Regions from separate parts of the Kutzneria viridogrisea DSM 43870 genome, predicted to be linked through region 2. Evidence: riboswitches for the same ligand, from Rfam matches in the RefSeq annotation. Region 2 holds a riboswitch; the other holds the start of a gene.
What was found. A riboswitch is a leader RNA that binds a small molecule or an ion and turns the genes downstream of it on or off. The one in region 2 is predicted to bind S-adenosylmethionine.
Positions count from the first base shown of each region.

Region 1: linked by a shared signal. The riboswitch ahead of thrC (threonine synthase) and the one ahead of KALB_RS03880 (methionine ABC transporter ATP-binding protein) in region 2 are both predicted to bind S-adenosylmethionine.

Region 1 is NZ_CP007155.1:1,794,439-1,799,592, forward strand. It holds gene KALB_RS08045 (response regulator) at 1-363, opposite strand, end outside; gene KALB_RS08050 (sensor histidine kinase) at 360-1,547, opposite strand; gene thrC (threonine synthase) at 1,863-3,134, opposite strand; SAM riboswitch class I at 3,145-3,250, opposite strand; gene holA (DNA polymerase III subunit delta) at 3,354-4,334, shown strand; gene rpsT (30S ribosomal protein S20) at 4,398-4,661, opposite strand; gene KALB_RS08070 (glycoside hydrolase family 3 N-terminal domain-containing protein) at 4,777-5,154, opposite strand, start outside.
Region 2 is NZ_CP007155.1:801,588-806,741, forward strand. It holds gene KALB_RS03865 (TatD family hydrolase) at 1-199, shown strand, start outside; gene KALB_RS50030 (resuscitation-promoting factor) at 535-2,049, shown strand; gene rsmA (16S rRNA (adenine(1518)-N(6)/adenine(1519)-N(6))-dimethyltransferase RsmA) at 2,066-2,920, shown strand; SAM riboswitch class I at 3,244-3,334, shown strand; gene KALB_RS03880 (methionine ABC transporter ATP-binding protein) at 3,558-4,568, shown strand; gene KALB_RS03885 (methionine ABC transporter permease) at 4,642-5,154, shown strand, end outside.

The sequences.
Region 1 (5,154 bases), 990 kb from region 2:
GGCGATGGTGGTGATCGCCGCGAGCAGCCGCTCCGGCTGGGTGTCCTTGAGCAGGAAGCCCGCGGCGCCCGCCCGCAGCGCGGAGTAGACGTACTCGTCGAGGTCGAAGGTGGTGAGGATGAGCACCCTGGGTGGGTTGTCCCCGGCGGCGGCGAGGATGCGCTCGGTGGCCTCCACCCCGTTCATGTGCGGCATGCGGATGTCCATCAGCACCACCTCGGGCCGGGTGGCCGCGGCCTTGCGCACGGCGTCGGCCCCGTCGGTGGCCTCGCCGACCACGTCCAGCCCGGGCGCGGCCCGGATCAGGGCGGCGAACCCGGCGCGCACCAGGTCCTGGTCGTCCACGACCAGCACGCCGATCATCCGGCCTCCCCCTCACAGGTCATGGCCAGCGGCAGGGTCAACGTCACCACGAAGCCGCCGCCGGGCGCGGCGCCCGCGCTCAGCTTGCCACCGTAGAGCTTGGCGCGTTCCAGCATCCCGGCGATGCCCTGTCCGCGCTGTTCCCCGGCCGCGTCGGGGGCCCGCACTGCTCCGTCGTCCCGCACCCGCAGGGTGAACTCGGTGCGACCGTAGTCCAGGTCCACCGAGGCCCTGGCGGGCCGCGCGTGCTTGAGCACGTTGGTCAGCGACTCCTGCACCACGCGGTAGGCGCACTGGTCCAGGCCGGGTGGCAGCGGGCGCGCTGCACCGAAGGTGCGCACCTCCACGGGCACGCCTGCGGCGCGGACCCGCTCGGCGAGTTCGGTGAGCCTGCCCAGCCCCGGCGCGGGTGCGTAGTCACCGCCCTCGTCCGCGCCGACCCTCAGCACGTTGAGCAGTCGCCGCATCTCGGTGAGCGCCTCACTGCTGGTGTCGGCGATGGTGCCCAGGGCGGCGCGTGCGGTGACCGGGTCGGACTCGAACACGTAGCGGGCCAGCCCGGCCTGCACGCTGACCACCGACATGTGGTGTGCCACCACGTCGTGCAGTTCGCGGGCGATGCGCACCCGCTCCTCGGTGACGGCGCGCGCAGCGCGGTCCTCGTGCTCGTGGCGCAGTTGCTCGGTGAGCAGGGCCAGCTGCTCGTTGCGCTCGGTGAGCTTGCGCCTGCCCCAGCCGAACGCGTAGGCGGCGGTGGTGAGCACGGCGGCGATCAGCACGTCGGCGAGCACGTGGAAGCTGGTCACCTGTGAGGCGACCAGGATCAGCACGAGGAAGGAGGAAGCCGCGCAGATCTTGGCCCGCCGGGGCGCGCACTGGGCGGCCACGGTGTACATCGTGAGCAGCAGGCCGACGTCGACGAGCGCGTCGATGTAGCCGCTGAAGGAGCAGGCGAGCATGGCCAGCCCGACCACGGCCATGCTGCTCACCGGGGCCAGCCTGCGCACGGCGACGGGAAGGATGGTCAGCGACGTCAGCACGATCGCGAGCGGGTCGAAGCCAACGAAGCCGGGGTTGTGGCTGTTGTAGGCGTAGCCGATGGTGATCGCGAGCAGGACAAGGGCGAGAACTACGTCCTGCACGACCGGGTTGATCGCGTGCACCCATCGCGCCAGGAGCAGCATCGGCCTCACCAGCGAACGGTAGCGCCAGGGGGAGCGGTCCCGCATCCAGTCCGCGCCGCACTTCGGCATACCGCAGCCGCGGTACACGCCTGGTGGAAGGTCAATCCCGGGTCGGACGACCGGCGGGCCCCGACTCACTAGTTTCTGTGGTGGCCGGGAACCGAACCAGGGGGGACTGTTCCCGACAAGCCGAGGGTCGTGTCTGAGGGGGGACGGTCCTCGACGCTTCCAGGCGTCCCGCTCCCCAGCCGGACGCGTGGATGACCCGCCGTGGACCGTGGCACGCCTCGTCCCGGTCCACGGCGGGCACCCGGCTCAGCGGCCGAGCGCCTCGATCACGGCCTCGGCCGAGGGCGGCACGGTGGCGCGCGGCCCCACCTGGTCGGCCACGGCGTCCAGGGTCTTCAGACCGTCGCCGGTGATCAGCAGCACGGTCTCCGCGTCGGGGTCCAGCTTGCCGCTCTCGGCCAGCTTCTTGGCGGTGGCCACGGTGACCCCGCCCGCGGTCTCGGCGAAGATGCCCTCGGTCCTGGCCAGCAGCCGGATGCCCGCGACCACCTCTTCGTCGGTGACGTCCTCCACGGCGCCACCGGTGCGGCGCACGGTGTCCAGCACGTAGGGGCCGTCGGCGGGCGCACCGATCGCCAGCGAGCGCGCGATGGTGTCGGGGCGGACCGGGGTCACCACGTCGGTGCCCGCCTTGTACGCCGAGGACACCGGGGAGCAGCCGGTCGCCTGCGCGCCGAACACCTTGTAGGGGCTGGCCTCCACCAGACCCAGCTCGCCCAGTTCGCGGAAACCCTTGTCCACCTTGGTCAACTGCGAGCCGGAGGCCACCGGCACCACGATCTGGCCGGGCAGTCGCCAGCCCAGCTGCTCGGCGACCTCGTAGGCCAGGGTCTTGGAGCCCTCGGCGTAGTACGGCCGCACGTTGACGTTGACGAACGCCCAGTCCTCGTGCTCGGCGGCCAGCTGGGTGGCCAGCCGGTTCACGTCGTCGTAGTTGCCCTCGACGGCGATCAGCGCCCCGTCGTACACGGCGGTCGTGAGGATCTTCGCCCGCTCCAGCGAGGAGGGGATCAGCACGACCGACTCCCAGCCCGCGCGGGCCGCCGCGGCGGCGACGGCGTTGGCCAGGTTGCCGGTGGAGGGGCAGGCCAGCACGGTGAAGCCCAGCTTGCGGGCCGCGGCCAGCGCGACGGCGACCACGCGGTCCTTGAACGAGTGCGTGGGGTTGCCGGTGTCGTCCTTGACCCACAGGTTGCGCAGGCCCAGCGCGGCACCGAGCCGCTCGGCGCGCACCAGCCTGGTCAGGCCCGGCTCGGTGTTGGGGTGGCTCTGCACGTCGGTGGGCACCGGCAGCAGGCCGCGGTAGCGCCAGATCGACTTGGGCCCGGCCTCGATGTCCTCGCGGCGGATCCGCCCGAAGTCGTAGGCGACCTCGAGCGGGCCGAAACACTCCGAACAGGCGAATTCGGCGGCGAGCGGGATCTGGTGGCCGCACTCCCGGCAGGACAGCGCGCGGGCGGGGCCGAGGTCCAGGGTGGACGTGCCCGAGGCGGAGCGGGCGTCGACAGTCGTCGTCATGGGAGAAATCTCCTCATCTTTCCCACGGGTGGGTCGGAATTGGCACCGGTACGTCACGAGTGACGCCGGTTGCCGGGGCTTCGTCGGGCCGTTCCCTCTGCCCCTCTGGATGAGCGGTGTTCAGTTGTACTTCCGCAGTTCGCAGGTCACGGTACGGCACCGGATCGGCCGGTGACCAGTCGAGTCCAGGATGCGGGAGGACCGTGGCAGGATGGGCGCGTGAGTGCCCCCGCCGTCACGCCCGATCCGCTGCAACTCGTGCTGGGCGAGGAGGAGTTGCTGGTCGAGCGGGCCGTGCGCGCCGCGCTGGACACCGCGCGCGCCGCCGATCCGCAGGCCGATCTGAGCCGGGTGCGGGTGACCGAACTCACCCCGCCCGAGCTGGCCGAACTGCTCAGCCCCTCGCTGTTCGCCGAGGGCAGGGTGGTGGTGCTGGAGGCCGCGCAGGAGGCGGGCAAGGAGATCGCCGAGGCGGTGGTCGCCTACGCCAAGCAGCCCGCGGACGGCATCGTGCTCGTGGTGCAGCACACCGGCGGTGGCCGCAGCAAGGTGGCCAAGGAGCTGCCCGCCGCCCTGCGCAAGGCCGGTGCCGCCGTAGTGGAGTGCGCCAAGATCACCAAGCCCGGTGACCGGGACGCGTTCGTGCGCGAGGAGGTGCGCCGGGCCGGCGGCAAGATCGAACCGGCCGCGCTGGCGGCGCTGGTCGAGGCGGTGGGCTCGGACCTGCGTGAACTGGCCGCCGCCGCCGCGCAGCTGGTGGCCGACACCGACGGCAGGATCACCGAGGCCGAGGTGCGGCGCTACCACCAGGGCAAGGCCGAGGTGACCGGCTTCGCGGTGGCCGACAAGACCGTGGTCGGCGACCTGCCCGGCGCGCTGGAGGCCCTGCGCTGGGCGATGCAGCTGGGGGTGGCCCACGTGCTGGTGGCCGACGCGCTGGCCGAGGGCGTGCGCACGGTGGCGAAGGTGGCCTCGGCGGGGCGGGGCGACCCGTTCCGCATGGCCGGTGACCTGGGCATGCCGCCGTGGAAGGTCAAGCGGGCGCAGGGGCAGGCCAGGGGCTGGACCCCGGCCGGGCTGGCCGAGGCCATGCAGGTGGTGGCCGGGCTCAACGCCGAGGTCAAGGGCATGGCCGCCGATCCGGAGTACGCGCTGGAGCGGGCCGTGCTGCGCATCGTGCGGGCGCACGAGCTGCCGTAACGAGAACGGCGAGAACGACGAAGGGCCCCGCACACCAGGTGCGGGGCCCTTCGCGCTGCTGGCTCAGGCCAGGCCGTTGACCTGCTTGGTCAGGGCCGACTTCTTGTTGGCGGCCTGGTTGGCGTGGATGACGCCCTTGCTGGCCGCCTTGTCCAGGCTGCGCGAGGCGGCACGGACCAGCTCGACGGCCTTGTCCTTGTCACCGGCCGCGATGGCCTCGCGAACCTTGCGGATCGCGGTCTTGACGCTGGACTTGACGGCCTTGTTGCGCAGGCGGGCGGCCTCGTTGGTCTTGATCCGCTTCTGCTGCGACTTGATGTTGGCCATGCGCGTACCTCTCAGTTCACTGCTGTCCGGGGTGTCGCGCTCTGTTGGCGTTCACGCGGGGTGACCGCGTGAGATTTCCTCCACGACGGAAAGCCGCACGACACGACGGACGAGTCTAACCGATGGTGAACGGTGCCCGTTGACCGCCCACCACGACCTCGTAGCCGCCCCTGGCCACCTCGCGCTTGCCGTCCCCGTTGACGTCCCCGGTGGTCAGCGCGAGCTGGCTGGCCGGGAAGGTCACGCTGACGGTGCGCTGCTCGCCGGGCTTCAGGTCCACCCTGGCGAACCCGGCCAGCCGCTGGTCGGGCACCAGCACCGGGCTCACCGGCTGGTGCACGTACACCGGCACCACGGCGGACCCGGCGGTGCCACCGGTGTTGGCCACGGTGACCTGCACGGTGATCTTGCCGTCCGCGCGGATCTGCTTGGTCACCGTCGGCGCCGAGGTGGTGAAGGTGGTGTAGGACAGGCCCGCGCCGAAGGGGAACTG
Region 2 (5,154 bases):
GGAACAACTCCTGGTGGAGACCGATGCGCCCTTCCTGACGCCGCACCCGTTCCGCGGCCGTCCGAACGAGCCCTACTGCGTGGCGTACACACTGCGTGCACTGGCCGAGCTACGCGGAGTTGATGTCGGTGATTTGGCAACAACTCTGGCCGCCACTGCGAAACGTGTGTTCGGCATGACCGTTCCGCTGGGACGATGACGGTCCGTGCTCACAAAAACATCACTCCGTGGTGTGACTGGTGACACATCAACCTGGACGATGTTTGCGGCCACGCCCAACCTCCGTTACGGTCTCGTGATCGATGCCAGTGGACGTCGCAGTCCGGCATCAACCCGCGATCAGGCCGGTGTTGTTCGGGGACACGCCGTGTGAACCTGGTTGCGGGAGTCGGAGCACGAGACCGATGTGACGCGAGGAGAAGCACCAGCGGCTGAGAGTCAGCAGTGGCAGTCAGCCGCGAGCACTCGCGGAAACCTTGGCTTTTCGGAGGTAACGACCCCGTGACCGGGACTGGTAGGCACCGCAGACCACGCGTGGATTCCCCCGCCACGCAGAGCAGCACCACCTCTGGCTTCTGGGCCCCCGCGGGCGGCGTCGCCGTCGCGGAGCGCACCGACTGGTCGACCGTCCGGCCCGACCTGGACTGGGACTGGGACTGGGAGGCCGAGCTCGAGGCCACCCGCCAGTTCGTGCCCGGTGGCGCCTACGTCTCCACCCAGGACGTGCTCGACGTCCTCGGCCCCGACGCGCAGGACCTGCTGTCCTCGGTCGACATGGAGCTGGACCAGCTCCTCGACCTGATGAACGCCAAGACCACGGTCATCCCGCGGATCGTCGACGAGCCCCTCACCGAGGGCCTGTCGCAGACCTGGGAAGAGCTCGAGCGCGGCCTCGAGGACACCAACCTGGTGCCCGAGCCCCAGCGCAAGGTCAAGGTCAAGACCGAGGAGAAGACCCAGTCCGTCTGGAAGCGCCGGTTCATCAAGGCGGCCGTCATGGCCACCCTGGTGAGCCTGACCGGTGGCGGCGCCACCGCGCTGGCCATGGACAAGGCCGTCACGGTGGACGTGGACGGCCAGCCGGTCACCGTGCACACCTTCGCCGGGACCGTCGGCGAGGTGCTGGAGAAGCAGGGCCTGGCCGCCGGCTCGCACGACGCCCTGATGCCCTCGGCGGGCACGCAGATCGCCGACGGCGGCAAGATCGTGCTGCAGCGCGGCCGGATGATGAACCTGTCCGTCGACGGGGTCCAGCAGAGCCAGTGGGTCAAGGCGCTCACCGTCGGCGCCGCCCTGCAGGAACTGGGCGTCAAGACCGACGACACCAAGATGTCCGCCGACCCCAGCGCGCAGATCCCGCTGAACGGCATGTCGGTGGACATCCGCACCGCGAAGACCATCACCTTCAGCGACGGCGGCAACGCCCCCAAGCAGCTCAAGACCTACGCGGTCAGCATCCAGGAGCTGCTCAAGGAGCTGAACGTCTCGCTCGGCGGCGAGGACAACGTCAGCCCCGCCGTCAGCACCAAGCTCGCCACCGGCGCCGAGGTCTCGGTCAGCCGCAACGGCGTCACCGTGGTGCAGGAGCAGCAGGACATCCAGCCGGAAGTCCAGAAGATCAACGACCCGACGATGGAACGCGGTGAGCAGACCGTCGTCGACCCCGGTGCCGCGGGCAAGCAGAACGTGACCTACCGGGTCACGATGCACAACGGCAAGCAGACCGACAAGCAGCAGATCGCCGTCACCGTGCTGACGCCGATGAAGCCGAAGGTCATCAAGGTCGGCACCAAGCCGATGGCCGGGGACGCGGTCTGGGACCGCATCGCCCAGTGCGAGTCCACCGGCAACTGGCACATCAACACCGGCAACGGCTACTACGGCGGCCTCCAGTTCGACATGGGGACCTGGACCTCCAACGGTGGTGGGCAGTACGCCCCGCGCGCCGACCTGGCCAGCCGCGAGGAGCAGATCGCGATCGCCAACAAGGTCCGTGCGGCTCGCGGCTACCAGCCGTGGGAGTGCGCCGGCAAGCTCGGCATCAGCTGAACCTAAGATCGCCTGCGTGTACGAGTTGCTGGGGCCCGCTGAGGTCCGTGCGTTGGCCGAGGAACTGGACATCCGGCCGACCAAGAAGCTGGGCCAGAACTTCGTGCACGACACCAACACGGTGCGCCGCATCGTCAGCTCCGCCAGTCTCCGTGCGGACGACGTCGTACTGGAGGTCGGGCCCGGCCTCGGGTCGCTGACCCTGGGGCTGTTGCCGGCCTGCCGTTCGGTGGTCGCCGTGGAGATCGACCCGGTGCTCGCCTCACGGCTGCCCCGCACCGCCGCCGAGCGGGCCCCCGAGTTCGCCGACCGGCTGCGCGTGGTCGGGGCCGACGCGATGCGCGTGGGCGCCCAGGAGATCCTCGAGGGCGGGTCCGCGCCGACCGCGCTGGTGGCCAACCTGCCGTACAACGTGTCCGTGCCGATCGTGCTGCACCTGCTCGCCGAGCTGCCCTCGCTGCGGACCGGCCTGGTGATGGTGCAGTCCGAGGTCGCCGACCGGATGGCCGCCGGTCCTGGTAGCCGGGTGTACGGCGTGCCGAGTGTGAAGATCGCCTGGTACGCCGATGCCCGCCGGGCCGGTCCGGTGCCGCGCTCGGTGTTCTGGCCGGTGCCCAACGTGGACTCCGCGCTGGTGGCCTTCACCCGCCGCGAACCCCCGGCCGGTGTCCGCCGCGAATCGCTGTTCGCGCTGGTCGACGCCGCTTTCGCACAGCGCCGCAAGACCCTGCGCGCCGCCCTGGCCACCTGGGCCGGATCCGCCGACCGTGCCGCCGAACTGCTGGTCGCCGCCGGGGTGGACCCGTCCACCCGGGGTGAGCAGCTCGGCATCACCGAGTTCGCGCGCATCGCCGAACTCGCCGACCGCTGAGCCCCTGACCTCGTCCACACCCCGTGCAACACGGGACCTGGCCGGTCTGTTCCCTCGTTGCTGGGGACTAGTCCATCCCCCGCCACTCCCTGGGGGGCGTGCCCAGCTCCAGTCTACCGCCCGCACCCCCTAGTTGATCTTGAACTGGACCCGCCTGTGGACAACTCGGGTACCTGTGGACAACTCCCGACGCCGTGGAACCGTTTGTTGTGTACGCAAAGTAGCGATCAATCCACGGGCGGCAGTGTGATTTGCCGAACGATCCGGGGAACTTCGTGTCGGTAGCTTGATTTCTTCCAGTTGCGTCGGGTCTACTCTTGGTGCATCCATCCCGAGCGGCCGAGAGACCTGGATCGACGACGCCGCAGCAACCACCCGTTCGCGGGCAGGTGCTACCGCCAGGACCGATGGAGGATTTCTATGGACCTCACGCGACTGTGTGCGGCACGCACGCTGACCCGCCGCCGAGTAGTCGACCAGTGCCGTCGTACGGTCAGTGCCTGTCGACTCGACGGCTGACGAACTCTCGTTTCCCGGTCAGTTCACTCGAACGTCTTCTTCGTCCCGTTAGGACGGTCCTCTTCGGACAGTGGCGCCGCTAGTCGGTGTGCGCTGCCACGCGTGCTGTGGAGCAATCGTGATTACAGTCGACAACCTGGTCAAGTCCTTCTCCTCCCGTGCGGGTTCGGTCCGCGCCCTCAACGGGGTCAGCCTGGAAGTCCAGGCCGGTTCTGTGTGCGGCGTCGTCGGCCCCAGCGGGGCAGGCAAGTCGACCCTCGCCCGCTGCATCGCACTGCTGGAGCGCCCCGACAGCGGGGCCATCCGAGTCGACGGCACGGACCTCGTCTCGCTGGACGGCAGCAGGCTGCGTGCCGCGCGCAGGCAGATCGGCGTTGTCCCGCAAGGGGATTCGCTGCTGCGTCAGCGCACCGCTGCTGGGAACATCGCGCTGCCACTGGAAAGCGCCGGTGTGGACGGCCCGGTCCGGCGCAAGCGCGTCGGCGAGCTGCTCGATCTCGTTGGCCTGACTGACAAGGCGGCCTCCTACCCCGACCAGCTCTCCGGCGGACAGCGCCAGCGGGTGGCCGTGGCCAGGGCGCTGGCGGCCAACCCCGCCGTGCTGCTGGCAGATGAGCCCACCTCGGCTCTGGACCCGGAGACCACCGGCTCGGTGCTGACCGTGCTGGACCGCGCCCGCGCCGAACTCGGCGTCACGGTCCTGGTCGTCACGCACGACATGGCTGTGGTGCGCCGGATCTGCGACGACGTCGCGGTGCTGGAGGACGGCAAGGTCGTCGAGCACGGCAAGGTGCTCGACCTGGTCTCCGACGCGGACAGCAGGACCGCCGCCACGCTGCTGCCCGGGCTGGACCAGGGCGAAGGACTGATCGGCACGCACGACCGCGTCGCCGACGTGGTGCTGGTCGGTTTCGCCGCCGTGGGCGCGCTGCTGCCCGAGGCGTCCAACCGCTTCGGCGTCGAGCTCGCCGTGCTCGGCGGTGGCCTGACCCGGCTGGGGGAGACCCCGGTCGCACGGTTCCGCGTTGGCATCAACGGGGAACGGGCCGACTCGGCCCTGGAGTGGATCTCCGAGGCCGGTGCTGTTGTGCGGCGGACACCCAAGGGACCACAGGGAGTTGCTGCGTGAGTGAGCTTGCGAACTCACCGTTGGGTACAGGGACTGGGCGAACGCCGCCGCCGAGCGGCAGCGAGGTGGCAGCGTGAGACCGACCACTCCGTGGTCAGAAGTGCTTGATCTGCTTCAGCCAGCTTTCGGCCAGACCCTCTACATGATCTCCGTGGCGACCGTGTTCGCCACGCTGTTCGGAATCCCGCTCGGCGTGCTGCTGCACGTCTCGGCGCCCAACGGGCTGCGGCCCCTGCCGGTGCTGCACCGGATCCTGGGCGTCGTGGCGGACTTCGGCCGGTCCGTGCCGTTCATCGTGCTCATCGTGTTGCTGCAACAGATCGTCACGCGACCACTGCTGAGCACCTCGATCGGGCCGACCGCGGCGATCGTGCCACTGGCCATCGGCGCCGTGCCCTTCCTGGGCAGGCTGGTGCAGTCGGCCCTGCGGGAGGTGGACGCGACGGTGGTGGAGGCCGCCGTCACCACCGGGGCGAGCAGGCTGCGCATCGTGCGCAGCGTGCTGCTCGGTGAGTCCGCCCCCGCACTGGTCTCCGCCGTCGGCGTCACCGCGGTCACCCTCGTCGGCTTCTCCGCGATCGCGGGC